2 regions of the Haladaptatus paucihalophilus DX253 genome follow, and region 1 is predicted to be linked to the other one. Evidence: riboswitches for the same ligand, from Rfam matches in the RefSeq annotation. Region 1 holds a riboswitch; the other holds the start of a gene.
What was found. Region 1 has a riboswitch for fluoride ahead of B208_RS0113325 (CrcB family protein). Riboswitches for the same ligand answer to the same signal wherever they lie in the genome.
Positions count from the first base shown of each region.

Region 2: it holds a riboswitch for fluoride, as region 1 does, so the genes downstream of both, B208_RS23635 (CrcB family protein) here and B208_RS0113325 (CrcB family protein) in region 1, are expected to answer to the same signal.

Region 1 is NZ_AQXI01000001.1:2,376,053-2,385,320, forward strand. It holds gene B208_RS0113275 (hypothetical protein) at 1-75, opposite strand, end outside; gene B208_RS0113280 (type II glyceraldehyde-3-phosphate dehydrogenase) at 509-1,522, opposite strand; gene B208_RS0113285 (aminopeptidase) at 1,705-2,649, shown strand; gene B208_RS0113290 (CHY zinc finger protein) at 2,662-2,994, shown strand; gene B208_RS0113295 (hypothetical protein) at 3,087-3,620, shown strand; gene B208_RS0113300 (HVO_0476 family zinc finger protein) at 3,691-4,341, shown strand; gene B208_RS0113305 (class I SAM-dependent methyltransferase) at 4,392-5,303, shown strand; gene B208_RS0113310 (protein-L-isoaspartate O-methyltransferase family protein) at 5,330-6,091, shown strand; gene B208_RS0113315 (Ig-like domain-containing protein) at 6,095-6,580, opposite strand; gene B208_RS0113320 (ATP-binding protein) at 6,657-7,685, shown strand; fluoride riboswitch at 7,787-7,855, shown strand; gene B208_RS0113325 (CrcB family protein) at 7,865-8,257, shown strand; gene crcB (fluoride efflux transporter CrcB) at 8,254-8,616, shown strand; gene B208_RS0113335 (universal stress protein) at 8,689-9,120, opposite strand; gene B208_RS0113340 (efflux RND transporter permease subunit) at 9,189-9,268, opposite strand, start outside.
Region 2 is NZ_AQXI01000005.1:57,608-66,875, forward strand. It holds gene B208_RS23190 (hypothetical protein) at 1-101, opposite strand, end outside; gene B208_RS0122195 (sulfurtransferase) at 184-1,065, opposite strand; partial or broken gene crcB (fluoride efflux transporter CrcB) at 1,211-1,570, opposite strand; gene B208_RS23635 (CrcB family protein) at 1,570-1,962, opposite strand; fluoride riboswitch at 1,972-2,040, opposite strand; gene B208_RS0122200 (helix-turn-helix domain-containing protein) at 2,210-2,935, opposite strand; partial or broken gene B208_RS23640 (transcription initiation factor IIB) at 3,125-4,078, shown strand; gene B208_RS0122210 (hypothetical protein) at 4,091-4,360, opposite strand; gene B208_RS0122215 (DUF1641 domain-containing protein) at 4,438-5,268, opposite strand; gene B208_RS0122220 (NAD(P)/FAD-dependent oxidoreductase) at 5,273-6,499, opposite strand; gene B208_RS0122225 (YeiH family protein) at 6,610-7,608, opposite strand; gene B208_RS25130 (hypothetical protein) at 8,035-8,448, shown strand; gene B208_RS0122230 (DUF2243 domain-containing protein) at 8,730-9,194, opposite strand.

The DNA of each region.
Region 1 (9,268 bases):
GTTACCCGCGAATCCGACTGCGAACAAACTTCCCACGACGGTCATCGTGAGCAGGATCTTGAGTGCTTTTCTCATTGTTTTTCTCTCCGGGCGGGAGAGTCCGTTACTGGACACCACCTGTCAGCGGTGCTGTCCGCCCCACCCATCATGCCTCATCGGGGGTGTCGTAAATGAACGGGTAGCATCGTTGAGTCCGTTTGCGCCGTTTGTGAACGACGGAACTCGCACCTAAACGTCGGTAACGTGGAAAATCGGGGGCGTAGGACGTCTGCCGCGGTCGCGGATACGTGTCGGTAAACGTTTCGTCCCGTGTTTCGAATGGCGGAATCCGGCGCTGATTGATGATAATTCACAATTCAAAAGTCCCATGTTAACATCTATCACAATTCCCTGCAGTGAATAACAGGACCGCTCCACGAGTTGTCGGCGTTACTCGGGCGTATGAACGAATACCGTCCCGTCGCCCCACGAAAAACGAACCGTCGAATCGACGGTCAGAAGCGGTTGGTTAGAAGCCGATTCCGAGCGCGTCGTTCGTCGTTTCGATGCTCTCCTCGGCGTCGGCAGCGTTCGTTACCGCACGGATGGCGTCCACGTTCTCGGGAACCACGTCGCTCTCTTGGTGGATGGCTTGGAACAGATAGAGGTCGTTCCCTTCCATCGAGACGGATTCGCCCCAGACGCAGTTCTCCCAGAAGTCGCCGCGGGGCCGACCCCTGTCCATGGCGAACTCCTTGAGCTTGCCCGCGCCGTCGATGTCCATGTGCTCGGGAATCACGAAGATGCGAGACTGGCGTTCGAGCAGTTCGCGCACCTCCTCGGCATCCGGTTCGGCTTCGAGCGAGACGTTGATGCTGTGCATGTGCATCAGCGTCGCCGGAACCTTCAGTCCGAGCGTGTCGATGGCGAGGTCCGGGAAGATGGTCTTCACGTCCGGGCCGTGATGCGACGGCAGCGACACCGGGTTCGGAACGATGTCGTTGATGGGACCGCGCCCGGTCTGGGCCGGGTCGCCGCCACGGCGGACGAGCGTCGCGCGAACCTTCTCGACCCCGTACTCCTCGCGGAGGGGGGCGACGAGCCGCGAGAGCCCGGTCGTGTTACACGACACGACGCGGACGTGCTGTGCGCCGACCGCCTCGTCGTAGTTGGCGCGCGCGTTGAAACTCGTGTCCGCGACGCTCGCGTCCTCACCGCCCTGATAGAGCGCGGGCGTGTCGTACTCGTCGTACAGCGATTTGTTGTCCGCGCCGATGCCGGACGGACAGGCGTCGACGATGACGTCGGCCGCCTCGACCAGTTCCTCGACCATTCCCGCCAGTTCGATTCCCGCGTCGTCGAACCGGCCCGCCCGTTCCTCGATAGCGGCGTAGAGTGGGTAGCCGTTCTCGACGGCTCCCTCGGCCTCGAAATTGGGCCGGGTTTTTGCGACACCGACGACTTCCATGTCCGGTTGCGCCCGAACGGCGTCAGCGACTCGCTTCCCGATAGTCCCGTACCCGTTAATGCCGACCTGTAGCATGTACATCTGCCGCTCCAACCCCCGCGACTAAAACGGTTTCGAGCGACGATGCAGGAAAACAACTCGATAGCGAGTAATTCGCGGGTTTTCGGGCGAATTCACCTCTCGGGGAACCGAGAGATAGCGCATCCGACCGTACTAAAAGGGAACACCTAACCGCCCCGGAGCGCAACCGCCCTGGTATGAGTCTGGACGACGCCGCGAGAACCGCCGTCGAGCAGTGTATGGCACTCGAAGCGGACGAATCGTGTGCGATAATCACCGACGACAAGCGCTGGGACATCGGCAAGGCGCTGTACGATACCGCGAGCGAGATTACCGACGACGTGACGATTACGCGCTATCCCGTCGGAACTCAGCACGGTGAGGAGCCGCCCGCCTCCGTCGCCGCCGCGATGGCCGCCGCCGACGTCGTTCTCGCGCCGACCACGAAAAGCCTCAGCCACACGCGCGCCCGAGGAGACGCGAACGAGGAAGGCGCGCGAATTGCCACCCTCCCCGGCATCACGAAGGAAGTGATGATCACCGGACTCGCGGCCGACTACGAGACCATCGACCAGCACTGCACGGACGTGCTCGCGCAAGTCGAAGGTGCCGAGGAAATCCGCGTCACGACCGAGGCCGGAACCGACATCACCTTCGAACCCGGCGACCGCGAGTGGTACGACGACACCGGCCTCTGTCACGACCCCGGCGACTTCACCAACCTCCCCGCGGGCGAGGTGTTCGTCAGCCCCGAGAACGTCAACGGCCGCTACGTCGTGGACGGAACCATGCGCCCGCACGGCCTCCTCGAAGAGGGACAAACCCTCGAATTCGAAGTCGAGGACGGCTACGTCACGAGTATCAGCGACGACGAGATTCGCGCTCAGGTCGAAACTGCATCAGAGGAAGTCGGCCAAGACGCCTACAACCTCGCCGAACTCGGCATCGGAACCAACGTCGCGGTGTCCGAACTCGTCGGCTCCGTCCTACTGGACGAGAAGGCTGGCGGAACGGTCCACATCGCCATCGGCGACGACGCGGGAATCGGCGGCGACACGGACGCCCCGCTTCACTTGGACGGCATCATTCGGGAACCGACGGTGTACGCTGATGGCGAAGAGGTCGAACTGCCACAGCCCTAAAACGGTCGAGCGATGCGAATCATCCACGGAACCGCGATCCACGGCGTCGATGTGGACGCCGAGACCCGTTGTGCGCACTACGACACCGAGCGGGACGTAATCGCCATTCGGTTCGCGTGTTGTGAGGAATACTATCCCTGCTTTCGGTGTCACGACGCGGTTGCCGACCATCCGCGGGAACCGTGGCCCGAAGACGAACAAGACACGGAGGCGGTGCTGTGCGGCGTTTGCGGCGCGGAAATGACGATTACCGCGTACCTCGACTGCGGTTCGCGCTGTCCGGACTGCGGTGCGGCGTTCAATCCGGGGTGTGCGAACCACTACGAGTTGTATTTCGACGGGTGAGTTCGACCGAGTTCGGTACGCGGATGTTCCAACCGGACGGCGCTCGTCTCACTCACCACAAAATTGTTACTTCATGGGGGGTAGTGGATGGTATGAACCGTCGCACGCTCCTCGCTGGAATCTCCCTTCCGCTCGTCGGCGGTGGCGTCGTCGTCGCACAGCAACTCGATTATCGCCGCGACAAGGACTTTTCCATCCGAACTGATCCCCCGATAACTGAACACGAATTCGAACTGGTAGACGTGACGAAGGGATTCGACGACGAAAACTACGACCCTGGAAAGCAGTTCGGTAATTACGCCACGGTCGAATTCGATTCGACCGAAAACCGAGTTCGCGTGCTTGGACAGGTTAAAAGCGGTGGACGGTCGTGCAAGGAGACGGAGCTCAAATCACTCCGGTACGACGAACGATCGGATACGCTCACGGTGGCCGTCTTCGACGATTATATCTCCCACGGAGTCTGCACGCTCGAATTGGGGATTGTCCCGTACACGGTCAGCGTGAACTTCGAATCGGACCTCCCGTCACGGGTCGTCGTTGCGCACGTCAAGGACGCCGCGGGAATCATCGACGGTGAAAATGTCGTCTACGAGAAAGCGTTCTCCAGCGAGAACCGAAATTGACGACGGCAATCGAACACCCCCCTTCGCCCAACTCCACGCACTTTTACGCGCCGAGTCCCTACACCGCTCCATGAGCGATACAGCGGAACGTGTGGCAGTCGTCTGCCCATCCTGTTCCCCCGATTTGGAGACGGTTCACGAGGTCCTCAAACCGGGTGGACAGGCGACGGTACGATGCACAGAGTGCGACCACGTTCACAAGACGAAAATCGAGGAGGAGACAACCGAGGAAATAGATGTCGTCGTCTCGCAGGAAGGCGAGTCGTTCACCGCGAAGGCCGACGTTCCGGTCGAGGAGAACCTCGCCGTCGGCGAGGAGTTCGTCCTCGAAACCGACGAGGCCATCTTCGTCGTCAGGATTACCAGCCTCGAACAGGACCAAAATCGCCGCGTCGAGGAATCGCTCGCACCCGACGTCGAAACCATCTGGACGCGCGCCGTGGACAACGTGAGCGTCAACGTCACGATTCACCCCAACGACGGCCGTCGGGACAATTCCCGAAGCGTCAAGGTGAGCATTCCCGGCGACTACGAGTTCGTCGTCGGCGAAACCGAGGAACTGGCGGACGAGGAGTTCACCATCGACGGCATCCTCGTCACGGACGACGCCTCCGGCTACGACCACGACCGTCTCGACTTCGACGGCGACGCCGTGCTCGCCAAGGACGTGAAACGGATTTACGCCGAGGACGAGGGTTCGACCGCGTGGTCCGCGTGGTAATCGACCGCGCCAGCACCTAGCTTTTTTCGCCTCGCAATCGTCGTTCAGGCATGGACTACCGAGAACTCTGTTTACTGTGGGCTGCCCGCGAGACCGGCATCATCGATGCCGTCATGTTCCGCGCCGGAACGCCCGCAGAAGTCGCCGCCGAAACAGACGTTACCGAGCGCGCCGCCCGAATCACGCTCTCCGCGATGACCGAATTGGGTTTTCTCGAACGCGTCGACGGCGAATACGAGGCGACCAACCGGGCGCTCGGGTTGTTCGCCAAAACGGACGTGCGTTCCATCGGGACGGTGCCACACCAGATGGACTGTCTCGACCGCTGGTTCGCGCTTCCCGAGACGATGCGAACCGGACGTCCGCCCGAGCCATCCGACGAGTGGACGGCGAACTTCATGGGCGCGATGGCGACAATCGATGACGCGACGGTTCGGACGTGTGTCACGGAAGCGGTTCACGAGAACCCCGACGCGGAGCGCGTCCTCGATATCGGCGGCGGCCCCGGTAGTTTCTCGAAGGAATTCGCCCATCGCGGCTACGACGTGACGTTGTTCGACCAGTCCGACGTCATCGATGTCGACCGGACGTTCCTCGAACACGAACCCATCGAACTCGTTCCCGGCGACGCGACCGACGACCTTCCGACCGGGTTCGACCTCGCGTTCTGCTCGCGGGTCGCACACGCGCTCGGTCCGGCCGAAAACCGCGCGCTCTCGAAGAACGTCTACGACGCCCTCGAACCCGGCGGCGTCGCCGTCTTCATCGACAAGGTTCGAGGGTGGGCCGACGACGCGGCGCTGTTCGGCGCACACATGCTCGCACAGACGGAGAACGGCGATACGTACACCGAAGACCAGTTCGAAGGCTGGTTCGATGACGCCGGGTTCGATGACTTCGAGATTCGGGACGTTCCGGGAACGAACCAGCAAGCCATCGTCGGCTACAGGCCGCGCCATTGAAGAACGTCGGACCCCAAACCGGATTCATGGAACCGACGGTGCTGCGCGACGATATGGTCGCCAGCCTCGAACACGAGATGAAGGGGCTCGTCCGGAGCGAGCACGTCGGTCTCGCGCTCCGAACGGTCCCTCGTCACGAATTCGTCCCCCTCGAAGCCAGCGACGGCGCGTACTCCGACCGGTCGTTCGACCACCGGGGGACGCGAATACTGTCCCCGAGCACCGTCGCCCGACTGATGGAAGCTCTCGACGTTCGTGAGGACGATTCCGTCCTCGTCGTGGGTGCGGGCGTCGGCTACACGTCCGCGGTGCTGGCCGAAATCGTGGGCGAGCAGAACGTCCACGCGGTCGATATCACGCGAACCATGGTCTACGAGGCGCGGCAGAACCTCGGTTCGTCGGGCTACGGCGGCGTCTTCGTCGACTGCCGCGACGGTGCCGATGGCCTGCCCGAGTACGCACCGTTCGACCGCATCCTCGTCGAGGCGGCGGCCATCGAACCGCCGCGCACCCTCGTCGAACAGCTGACAGCGGACGGCCGGTTGGTGATTCCGCTGGGCGGAGGGATACAGCGGTTGACCGCCGTCGAACGCGCTTCGGACGGAACTCCCGACATCGGACGTGAGTTCGGCACCGTCGCGTTCGCCCCGCTCCTCGTCGATGGCGAGCAGTCGGACACCATCGAGCGCAACCGCACTACTCGGGAGGACCGCGAGTTCGCGGACCGCAACGCCCAAGCCCGCCACGGTTGGGAACACGAGTGGATCGACTGGGACGGATACAGCTAATTCTTAGTCGGCAACGACCAGTATTTGCGTGTTCGCTCGCTTGTCCGCAAACTCGCTCCCAGCGGGTGGTTTGATGTCTATTTCGAGCGTTCCGTCCTCCTGATTCGGCCCCAGTTCGGGGTCGAGTGAGAGCGTCGCACCTCCGTTCTTTCCGGTCGTCGCCGTCTGGATGTGTTCCAACGTGGCGGAGTCCCCTTTCACGACGACGGTCGCCCCCGACACCGGTTTGCCGTCCGAATCGATGACGGAGATATCGACCGACTGGTGGCCCGGTTGAACTACTTCCGGGGTCGGTTTCGCGTCGAGTTCGCTCACCGCCAATCCGTTGAGTCCCGACAGCATGTTCATCATGACACTTAAACTGGCGACCCCCACGACGAGCGCGATGACCAGCCGAATCGGCAGTCCTTCGATGGCTCGGTCGTCCGACCGGAACAGTTGCAGTTTGCGGTTGGTTCGCCTCGTCCGAAGCCGTTGACGCACAGACATGGCCCGGAGTGGTTCTGGTTTCGAATATAAACCTTCGTCCGAGGGTTTATATCGGAAGTCGGGACCAGCACCCCACATGACGGACGTTCTGGGTCGGACGGGCGACGGCGGCGTTTCGGGTGCACTCGGAACCTACCGGGCACGCGACGGCAGCGCGGGTGCACCTGTTCGAATCGATTTGGACGGCCCGCACGCCGCGTTGGTGGTTGGCAAACGCGGCTACGGGAAATCCTACACTCTCGGCGTGCTGGTCGAAGAACTCGCACGCGCGGACGGCGTTTCTCCCGTCGTCGCCGACCCGATGGGCGCGTTTCGGATGTTCGCGGACGTTCCGGGATTCTCGGTTATCGAGGAGCCGCGCGTCTCCGCGAACGCGCTTTCGCCGCGAGCGTGGTGCGAACTCCTCGGTCTCGACCACGAGAGTGCCGTCGGGTCGCTGGTGTGGCAGGCGGCCGCGAAGACGGAAACGCTCGCGGCGATGGACGAGTACGTCTGGAACGCCGACGTGGCGCGGGCGACCCGCCGGGCGGCCCGAAATCACCTCGTACTCGCGGATTCGTGGGACGTGTTTTCCCCCGACGGACTCACCGCCGCGGACAGGCAGTCCGCGGCGACGATACTGGACTGTTCGGGCTACGACGCCGCACCGATGAACGCCGTCGTTCGGGCGGTTGCGGAAGACCTGTATCGCGCTCGGGTCACGGAATCCGTGGCGACGCTTCCGTGGCTCGTCGTGGACGAAGCGCACGCCTTCTTCGACGGAATCGCCGGACCGGCGCTTCGAACCATCGTGACGCGCGGACGGCGGCCGGGCGTCAGTTTCGTCGCCGCAACACAGCGCCCGGCCGCTCTCCCCGACGTGGCGGTTTCACAGTCCGACCTACTCGTTTCCCACCGTCTGACCTCGCGGGCCGACCGTGAAGCCCTCGCCCGCGCTCGCCCGACGTACATGCACGGGTCGTTCGCCGACCGAATGCCCGAGACGCCCGGTTCGGCGCTGGTCGTTGACGACGCGACCGAAAGCGTCCACGCGGTGCAGGTTCGAACGCGGCGCGTCGAACACGGCGGCGGCAGTCCGAGCGCGAGCGAACTGGCAGACGGGTGACCGCCGGCAGACGATACCCATCGAGCAACCGAGAATCGTCGAGTAGTCGGTGACTGCCGGGTCGTTTCGAGTCCGTTAAGTGCGTTCGATAAGGAGTACCGGACTAACTGGGCGATGGAGTCCGCCTTCCCCAACCGCCGAACGCGTCGGCTGATGACTCCTTTTCGAGAGCGACAGATATGGGAAGCAAACATCCACTCCACACGATAGAAGTCCTGCTGCTAATCGGCGTCGGCGGATTCGCGGGGTCGAACCTCCGGTACTTCGTCAGCCTCGTCGAACCCGGGTTGACGGGGACGCTCATCGCCAACGTCGCGGGTTGTTTCGCGCTCGGCTTCATCCTGTACGAAGCCATCTACATGGGCTACCTCGCCGACCAAACGCACTTCGTCGTCGGCACAGGATTCCTCTCCTCGTTTACGACGTACAGCACGTTCGCCGTTCAGACGACGCAGGCGGCGTCGCCGCTGTGGATGGTCGGAAACGTCGTGGCCAACTACGGCCTCGGGTTTCTGGGCGTCATGCTCGGCCGCTCGCTCGCCCGCTTCGTCAACGGGGGAGTGAGCGAATGACCTCGCTCGACCCCGCGCACATCGTCGGGACCGGTGGCGCAATCGGGGCGCTCTGTCGCCATTTCGTCAGCGAACGGGTCGATGCCGACGAATTCCCAATCGGGACGTTCACGGTGAACGTCGCGGGGAGTTTCGTCCTCGGACTCCTCACGTTCCTCTCCATCGACAACCAACTGGCGCTGCTGCTCGGGACCGGCGCGTGCGGGTCGTTTACGACCTTCTCGTCGTTCTCCTTCGAGACCTTCCGGTTGTGGGAGACCGGCGAACGGTTGCGCGCGACCGTCAACGCCTTCGGCAACCTCGCCGGTGCCGGAATCGCCATCGCGGTGGCGTGGGGCGTCGTCCAACTCCTCGGCTAGTTGAGTGCGGACCCTTCGTTTCCCACCTGTTGTCAGTCTCCCGTTGGTTGCTGATTCCCCGCAGATTGCCGCTCACGCCGTCACGCGAACGACCAGTATCGGCAGGGTCGAATTGCGGATGACCTTCTCGGTGACGCTTCCGTTCAGGAAGTGTTCGACCCCGCTTCGGCCGTGCGTTCCCATCACCACGACTTCGATGCCGTTCTCGTCTGCGTAGTCGAGGATTTCCTCGTGAGGAATCCCTCGCAGGAGTTCGGTTTCGACCGGAACGCCCCGTTCGTCCGCCCGCTTTCGAACGTCCGCAATCGCGCTCTCGCCTCGTTCGGTTCGGTCGCGTTCGATGGTGAGCCACTTGGCATCCGACAAGGTGCTGTACTCGCGCGTATCGACGACGGACACCGCGTGTATCCGCCCGCCCGTGGACGCCGCGAGGTCGAGCGCCTCCGCGATGGCGTCTTCGATTTCGGGACTGCCATCGGTCGGAACGAGTATCTCGCCGTACATCTCCCGCACGTTCGGTGGGCATCGGAATAACTGTACTGCAGCCACGGCGTTCGAAGGGAAGGTGGATGTTACTCGAAATACCGCTCCCACACGACGATGACGGAGGGGGTCAACAGGACCGCCGTGAGATACGAGTAAAAGATGCTCA
Region 2 (9,268 bases), on a different contig from region 1:
TGGGGATGATGACGCTCAATGAGCAAGAGTAGATCCTCAAGAAGGAGAGACTCTCCCTTGTGTCGAATTTCTCGGAGGGCATCCTCATCGATTTGTGCCATATCGAAGATACAACGACGAGATCAATAATTGCGTTGGCTACTCTTCACTGAGCTCGCTTCCGTTATAACTTACTCAACTGTTTTACGACTGGGGAGATGGCTTCGCGTCTGCGTATCTCCCTTGTTCGATCGGTGCACCGACAGTGTTCCCCCACTCGACCCACGAACCGTAGTAATGTCGGACGCATTCATACCCGAGCAATTCGTGCAGAACTACCCAGGCAAGTGCTGACCGCTCACCGATTCGGCAGTACACTATCGTTTCTGCGCCTGTGTCTGTGATCGATTTGTATACCGCTTGGAGTTCACTCAGGGACTTGAACTGTCCATCCTCTCTAACGACTTGATTCCACGGGATATTGATCGCACCAGGGATGTGCCCGCCGCGCTGGACCCCCTCGTTCCACCCCGGTGGAGCCAACACTTCGCCTCGATATTCCTCCGGAGAGCGGACGTCGACGATCGACACATCACCGTTGAGTGCGTCTCTGACGGTCTCCCTATCGACACGAATCTCATCATTCACGTCAGTCACTGTGTACGTCCGTTCAGCGACAGACGGACGCTCTGTGCTTAGGGGGAAGGATTGCTTGATCCAGTACTCTCTCCCGCCATTGACGAGCCTGACGTCCTCGTGCCCGTAATACTTCAACAACCAGTAGGCGTAGGCAGCAAACCAGTTCTTCATATCGCCGTATAGAATCACAGTCGTATCGGGGGTTACACCGTACGATCCGAGCAAGGTTTCGAAGTCGTCCCGGGGTGGAACGTCGAAGGTTTTTGGATCTTGTAACTTGATGTTCCAATCGAGGGCGAATGCACCAGGAATATGGCCTTCTGCATATACATCGGTGTCAACGCTGACTTCAAACAGTCGCAAAGCTGGATCATCATCTCGAATATCGTCAAGTCGGTTCTTAACCCACTCGGGAGAGACAAGAATATCGTTTGTGTACGCCACCATTCTTGATACGGATTCTTTCTGGAAGTGCTTTAAACTCGTGTTGTAGTCCGCCAACGGGAGAGGTATGTAATCCAAACACGGCTACCTGCCATAGCCTTCTAACGGTTAGGACAAGATGTGAAAGGTACTTATCGGGGAACGATACCTACAGATAAAGGGCAACTCCCCAAGCTATGGCAAGTGCGATTCCCGAACCTACAAGGGTTCCTAGAGCATTTCCTATCGCTTGCGGACGCCTACCGATCTCCCAAAGTCGAACTGTCTCAACGGAAAATGACGAGAAGGTCGTAAACGACCCACACATACCGGTTCCAAGCAGAAGTGCGACCGAATTATCCAGATTGACAAATGTAATGAGACCAAGAACGAAACTGCCGAGGACATTGACGATGAATGTCCCCACTGGAATCTCTTCAGTTTCGACCCATTAGCTGACTGCTGTTCGCAATAGTGCACCAAGCGCACCGCCCGTCCCAACGATGTGGGCTGGATCAAACACAACCATTAGGACCACCTCCAATCGACGTGCCGTGCTAGTGACCGTCCGAGAAAGACACCTGAAAATCCGAGAGTATAGTTTGCTATGACGTTCAGTGCTAACCATATTGGCGCTGCCTGCGCCGACTGGAGAACGAACGTACTGTACGTGGTAAACGACGAGAGAAATCCTGTCGAGACTACTGCTCGCGTTTCATTTGCAAGTACCCCCGAATAGAGCGTCTCGTACAAGACGAATCCAAGGACAAAACTACCGATAGCATTTACGATCAGTATTCCGTGCATCCCACCGAAGAGCGATTCGGTGAAATAGCGGAGATTCGAGCCGGCGAGTCCTCCAATTGCTATCAATACAATTGATTCGACACGAGCGAGCGGATGAGTCTCTTTGCCTGCCATGAGTATCTTCTTTGAAAAGGAGTCATCACCCGACGAATTCGGCGGTTGTATCAGGCAGACTCCATTGCCCTTCACAATAATCAAGACGGGACATTGTTATACAACCTCCAAAATTGTTTACAGATAGATAAGGAAGGAATTTATATATTATACTGTAATCTTCAATTTCTATGATGGTGAATTTCGAAGCGTCTCGAGTCACTTGCTCTCTAGCAGATCACTAGGTGACGTACATGGGTTAGTACGACTAATCCTCGACAGACTCTCCGATATACCCCCGAGCAAGCTTCGCTTCGGCTTGTCGAAGTCGATACGAGAGCGTCGAGCGGGGCATGTCCAGCTGGTCGGCGAGGTCGTCAAGTTTGATCTGCCGGGGTGTTTCGTAGTATCCGTTCTCGATTGCTACTTTCAGTGCTGCCCGTTGTGAGGTAGGGAGCGACACCGCTGCAAGTGTATCCTGTTGCCAGCCCTCCGCGTCACGAAGATGGCCCATTCGGAACGTGAGACTTGACCGCAGTGCCGCCCCGAGTGAGTCGTAAAGCATTCCAACCTTCTCGTCAGACCGCATTAGAATGCGCCAGTCGTGTCGATCTTCCTGGCGGTGGGTTTCAAAAATTAGGCCTGATGGCAAATATCGCCCTGCGAGGGTGTGGACTGATTCACAGCCACTAATGCCCTCGAGGTACGTGTACAATACCCGTTCGTTGTTCGTTCGTTTGAGTACATCGTGATGACGTGTTGCCGTACAATCTATTTCAGTTATCGATTCACCACAGATCGTATCGTCGAATCGGAGTTCTTCGATACGGTTCAGTGCCGCTGTCGGTCCGGTAATGCGTTCAATACGCCAAAATTGGTCTTCGGTGACACAACTATCGAGCGAGTGAGCGGTCATCTCCGGGTTTTCGATGAACACCTCCATCACAGGGTCGGCAGTTGCGTCGTACTCGATGCCGAACGTGAATTCGCGCATTATCCCCCTCCTCGAATCGTAGCCAGCGAGAAGTTTTGTCCTTTCGAGTTCCACTGAAGATACCTCTTCATGGATAGTCGATGGGATTGTGATCTCAGGTCCGGCATGCTCCAAACTAAGAAGTTCAACATAAAAAGTGTTGTCGTACGCCAAACACAGATCTACAGTTGCTCAACCTAATTGTACTGTATGCATGGGCAGTCGAATGTGGCCGTCCAACTCACCCACAATTCAGAGACGGAAACTACAGGTGAGTCAACGTGTCCTGAATGTGGTGCCTTGCTCCGGCAGGATGAGGAACACGGTGAAACGGCGTGCTCCGAATGTGGGCTCGTCGTCCAAGAGGACGAACTCGATCACGGGCCGGAGTGGCGAGCATTCGACGCCGCCGAAAAAAAGAATCGTTCACGGGTCGGGGCGCCGACAACAAAGTTGTTACATGACGATGGATTGAGCACGGTGATCGATTGGCAAGACACCGATGCAAACGGCAACGCGCTTTCCTCAAAGAAGCGCCAACAGATGCAACGGTTGCGGACATGGGACGAGCGATTCCGCTCGAAGGATTCCCAAGAACGAAATCTCAAACAAGCACTCGGGGAGATCGACCGGATGGCGAGTGCACTTGGTCTCCCGAAAGCCATTAGAGAAACAGCAAGTGTTATTTATCGACAGGCTCTCGACGCTGACCTCCTTCGGGGTCGATCGATCGAGGGCGTTGCAAGTGCTAGTCTCTATGCCGGTGCGCGACAGATGGGAACTCCTCGAAGTCTTCAGGAGGTGGCGACCGTGTCTCGGGTAGAAAAACTCCGTATCCAACGCGCCTAACGCTATATCGCTCAGGAACTCAGTCTCGGAGTTGAACTGGCCGATCCTCATAGCTATATCACCCGGTTCGTCTCTAATCTTGACGTCACACATGAGGTCGAGCAGATCGGACACGAACTCCTCGATGCAGGGCAGGCTCAGAACGTCCACAGCGGAAAAAGTCCGGTGGGACTCGCTGCGGCGTCGGTCTACGCTGCTTCCCGGCTCGCAAACCAACGGGTCACCCAAGAGAACGTAGCGGCTGCGACAGATGTGAGTATGGTGACGATCCGGAATCGGTATCAGGAGTTGCTCACGGCCTATGAGAATAGGTGAGTGCTGGAGTCTCTACCCCTCTGGCATTTCTTGCAGCTCCTTTGCTCGCTGAATACCTTCATTGGCCACACCTTCGATCGAACGGTCGTTGTGCTTTGCAAGAATCTGAATGAGGTGGGCTAAAAATAGGCCATAGTCGGCGCTACTTGATTCTCGACAGCCGCTCAACATCACTGGACCATCTTCCATTGCGGTGAATAGCTGAAAATACTCGACTTCCTCGCTATCAAGGAGAATCATTGCTCCCTCCCGCTGTCGTTCGAAGTCTGATGGTTCGTTCATTATGTATCTGCCTTAGTTCGCAGTAGGCTAGAGTTTAGCCAGTGGATCTCGGGAAGGGAGAAGCCCGTTAGCCCGAGTTAGTCGCCCTTCTGTGCCTGGCCCATCCGTCGGAGGAACTCTACGAGGGTCCCAAACCCTCGCTGGACATCATTGTCTCGAAGAGCGTTGAGTAATCCCCAGACGCTTGTTCGTTCCGTTGTTCGGTCATCCGTGAATGCACTCAGTCCAGCGTCGACCGAATTGATGAGGTTGGGGTCGCCGAGTCGTTCGGTCAGCGAGAGCATATTCCCGAGGTTCTGCCCCATCTCGTACGGTTCGAGTTCCCGATCGCCACGGGCATCCGAGAAGCCCGCTGCAACCATTCGGAGTTGTTCGAAGGAACTCCGTGAGTCAGCGGCAGCAGCCTTCAACTCGGGCGTCAGATCGGTCACTAACCCCTCGGTTGCCTCCAAGATGTCAAGGAGTTCGATGAATGTGTCTGTGTTCTCACCGAGTTTCTGGAGCAGGACGAGAGGTTCCTGCCCTTCGAACGCGACCCGGAGTTCTTCAAGCGGTTCGCGGGCATCAGTGGCGACGGTTTTGACCTCCGGCACGAGGTCGTCCGCGAGCGATTTCGTCGCATCCAATAGCTCAAGCAGTTCAGTGAGTGTCTCCGCGTTTTCTCCAACCGTCTGGAGAAGTACCAGCGTTTCCTCCCGTTCGAGCGCCAGTCGGAGTTGTTCGAGTGACTCACGCGATTCGGCGGTTGCAGTTTTGAGTTCCGGCGCGAGGTCGTCACCGAGTCGCTTTGTCGCTAGCAGGAGATCGAGGAGTTCAACGAACTCATCCGCGTTCGCTTCGACGCGCGTGACCAGTTCGTCCATTTCGGACTCTGATGGGGCTATCGTCCCCTCAACGTTGCTCGTCATCAGTTTACACCGGGGCAGGGTCGTACCCCTTCATCCACATGTTCCAGTAGGTCGCGGGCAATACGTTGACGTCGAGAACCCAGTTGGCGCGGCTCTCGACGGGAGCAGAGAGCGCGTCCTCGTAGTCGAACTCCGCGATAACCGCTTTCCCCTTCTGAGTGAGGAGCGGACAGGCCGCGTACCCGTCGTAGTGGCCGCGCATGGGCTCACCCTCCATGTGTGCGATGAGATTCTTGGCGACGACAGGTGCTTGTTTGCGCGCTGCTGACGCCGTCCGGGATTTGGGAGCGCTGTCACAGTCTCCAAGCGCGAACACGTTGTCGTACTCGGTGTGCTGGAGCGTATGTTGGTCGACCGTGACGTACTGCGGTGGTCGCTGTGGGTCACCGGAGTAGATCCCCTCCTGCTTGTCGAACGTAACGGGGTCACCACCCTCGGTCAGTGGTGAGTTCTCCGCGATTGAGTCAGCCCCATACTGCGGCGAAACCGGCGCATACATGTCGTACTCGATTTCGTCACCGTCCGTCGAGCGGACGACCCGGTTCTCGTGGTCGACTTCCGCGACGGAGAAGTTCGGGACGAACTCAATGTCGCGGTCGGCCCAGATCTCCTCCATCTTGCTTTTGTACGGTTCCACGCCGAAGACCGCCTCTCCGGGCTTGGTCATAATGACCCGTGAATCCTCCCGAATACCCGTACGGGACATGTAGTCTTCCATCAGCATCGACATCTTCAGCGGTGCGCCCGCGCACTTAATCGGCGTATCGGGAACGGTCACGAGGAAGGTTCCGCCATCGAACTCGTCGACGGCGTCACTCATGTCAGTCGCGGCGTCGTAGTGGTAGTACGGGAACACCTCGTCCGTTTCCTGCCATCCCTCGGTCATCCCTGGAACCGTCTCCGGTTCAAGTACGTGACCGGAAACCACGATGAGGTAGTCGTACTCAACGTTTTCGCCCGCACACTCGACGACCTGCTCGTCAGGATCGACGCCAGTCACTTCGTCCTGGTGGAAGTCAATTCCCGGTTTCAAAAGGTCATCTACCGGCCGCATCTGTGCCTCCGGCATCATATAGTCGAACGGAAGGAGGTAGTACGACGGCTGGTAGTAGTGCGTGTCGCTCTTATCGATGACTGTGATGTCGGCCTTGTCACGCTGGAGTTTTCGTCGAAGGATGTTGGCTGTCATCGCTCCTCCGGACCCAGCGCCAATGATGGCAATCCGTGTCATATGCTGCTTTTTATCAAACTCGGTGCAAACGTGTTAGGGGTTCTCTTGGCGAGCGCCAACTTTCAAGATAAGCGGTAAGAGTACCGCCTTGAACTAGACTGCGATATCGGTCAGAAGAAGTAGAGCAGTGCTCCGAGAGTGAGGCTACTCACCAAGACTAAGCTGATCGAGACGACGACAACGGGAGTAATTCCCGACTCCCGGAGTTCACCGATATTGATACTGAGCCCTAACCCAGCGAAGGCGACGAGAAACAGCCAGTTGGACGCGTTGTCGAGAGTTTGAATTTGCGCCTCCGAGAAGATGCCTGCACTCCCGAGCAGCATGAGGACGACGAATCCAATAATGAATTTCGGGAAGCTATCCCAGAGGTAGTGCCATTTGTTCTCGACCGATGCAATCGTTGCGCCTCGTCGACTGTAGTACAGGGCATATCCGATCGCGACGACGCCGATGAGAGCGTTTCGCGTGAGTTTGACCAATACCGCCCACTCTCCCGCTGCTCGCGAGTACGCAAACCCAGCTGCCGTGACTGGACCAGTACTGAACATCGTCGTGCCGGCCCAAATCCCGAAAACGACATCGGGAAGCCCAAGCATTCGTCCGACGAGTGGATAAACGACGAGCGTAGCTGCATCGAACAGTAGTACCGTCGCGGCGGCATACGCAATCTGCTGCTGGTCAGGTTTGATACTTCCTGCGACCGCAGCCACAGCCGACACACCACAGATACTCGAGCCAGCTGCGAGAAGCGATCCGATTTTCTCGGGGATGTCAAAGAGTTCTCGGGCCAGTATCTCGACTGTGAGGACCGTCACACAGACCGCGATCCCAACTACGAGAAGTACCTGCAGGCCGGCGTCAACGACTTGCTGAAGCGCGACTGTGACCCCCATCAGGACGATTCCTGCTTCCAGCCAGAGACTATGTGTATCGACACCAGCCGCAGCCCAGTCGGGGACACCGACCGTGTTGGCGACGAAAACACCTAATCCGATGACGACGATCAAATGACTCCCGAGTGGAACAACTGATGTGATGCCACGAGCGAGGAGTCCAAGCGCCAATAAAACACTCAAACCTGGAAGGAGACGATGCAGTACTCCCATCGTCACCACGGAATGGGCAGCCCCAATCCGACCGCGAGAACGAGAACTGACGAGAGACAGATCGCCTGCCATCCACGGTCTAACGACGTCCAGTAGTGACGGAGGCTGCCGAGTGGTTTATCAGAACGCTGAGTCGATTCCTGAGGTTCTGCTTTCCGGTGTCCCTCGTTACTCATCATATACTATGACCGTTGAAATTCGGATAAGAATTCGTTTGGCGAGCGCCAACTGTTATACTACTCAATCTCTGAGCTACTCGTCACTAGAACGTTAAGTCGGGCAATCATCGTTTTCTCACGGAAGACACCCGTATTAATGAGCACCGGAATACTAGCATCATTGAACAAACCAAGTTAACTGACTGCATCTGCTTCCAAGACGATGTTCGCCAATTCTATTGAGTCAGAAACCTAATGGCAGGATACTGTGGCTTCAACTTACTACACCGCTCTCAAGGGAATTGCTTTCAGTATTGGCGCGTTCCTCCTCTTTGGGATCGTGACCGGACTAATACCGAACCCCTTCTATGTACGGATGGTTCCGCGTACGCCAGCAGACTACCTGTTTCTCACCACTACCTCATTATTTGTGGGTGCATTTATAATCCAACGAGAGATGGCTGATGAACCGATCGGAGGACGTACGGCAACAGGAGGTGTCATTGGCGGGTTCTTAGCATTCGGATGCCCAATTTGTAACGCTGTGTTACTTACACTCTTCAGTTCGTCGGCTCTCATGACGTATTTCGATCCACTTCGACCTGTACTAGGCGTGGTATCCATTCCCCTATTCGCTGCCCTCCTGTACCACCAACATCAACGGAATTGTCCGACCTGTTGAGTAGACTGAGTGCTCTAAAGATCGTCCTAAGAGACCCACCCCAAAATATAGACCTCATCGTTGTACCCCAAATCGCTGTAATACTCTGTCTACCGCTATTACAGTACTGCCAATAAAGATCCATAGGGCCAGAACGGCAACAAGTAGTACTACCCAGTGTGGTACTGGTGTTGGCGCCATAGTGCCGTGTAATGGAGTGCTCCACACGAGAATGCTGAGAGACAGTAGGACGGGTGAATCAATCATGGATTCTTCGGTTATTTCGAACTAGAGACGCCAATTCAATCGAGCTCTTCCGCTCCCCTGGCTCGTTCTTGTAGTCCCGTTCTGTAGACGTAATACCCAGCGGCGATAAACAGAAGACTGACCACGAGCCAATGCGGGTTGTATTGGCCTCCAAACGATAGTGGTTGACCCCCCGGTCCTACAGGTTGATGCAGACCTAAGAGGGCATGGTCAACGACGGAGTCATACACGTCAAATACACCGAGGCCGATTATCGCAGCGCCAGCCAGTGGTCGCATGGCCAATGGAACATCAGTCCGCCGTTCGGACTGCCAGAGAAGCCCCGCCCCGACGCCCATGATAATCAGCATCCCAACAGAAAATAGACCGTCAGCGAGGATGTTTGTTTGGAGGCCATTTAGCGTGTTCATCGGGTACAGTCCTGAAACGAGATGATGCCACTGAAGGATATGGTGTAGCACGAGGACGTCAATGAGTCCGCTAAATCCAAAACCAAACACCCCTGCTGCCAGAAGCGATCGTCGAGTTATCACGTTATGTGCGCGATTAGCTGCTGAAGTCGTTCGTCCACCCA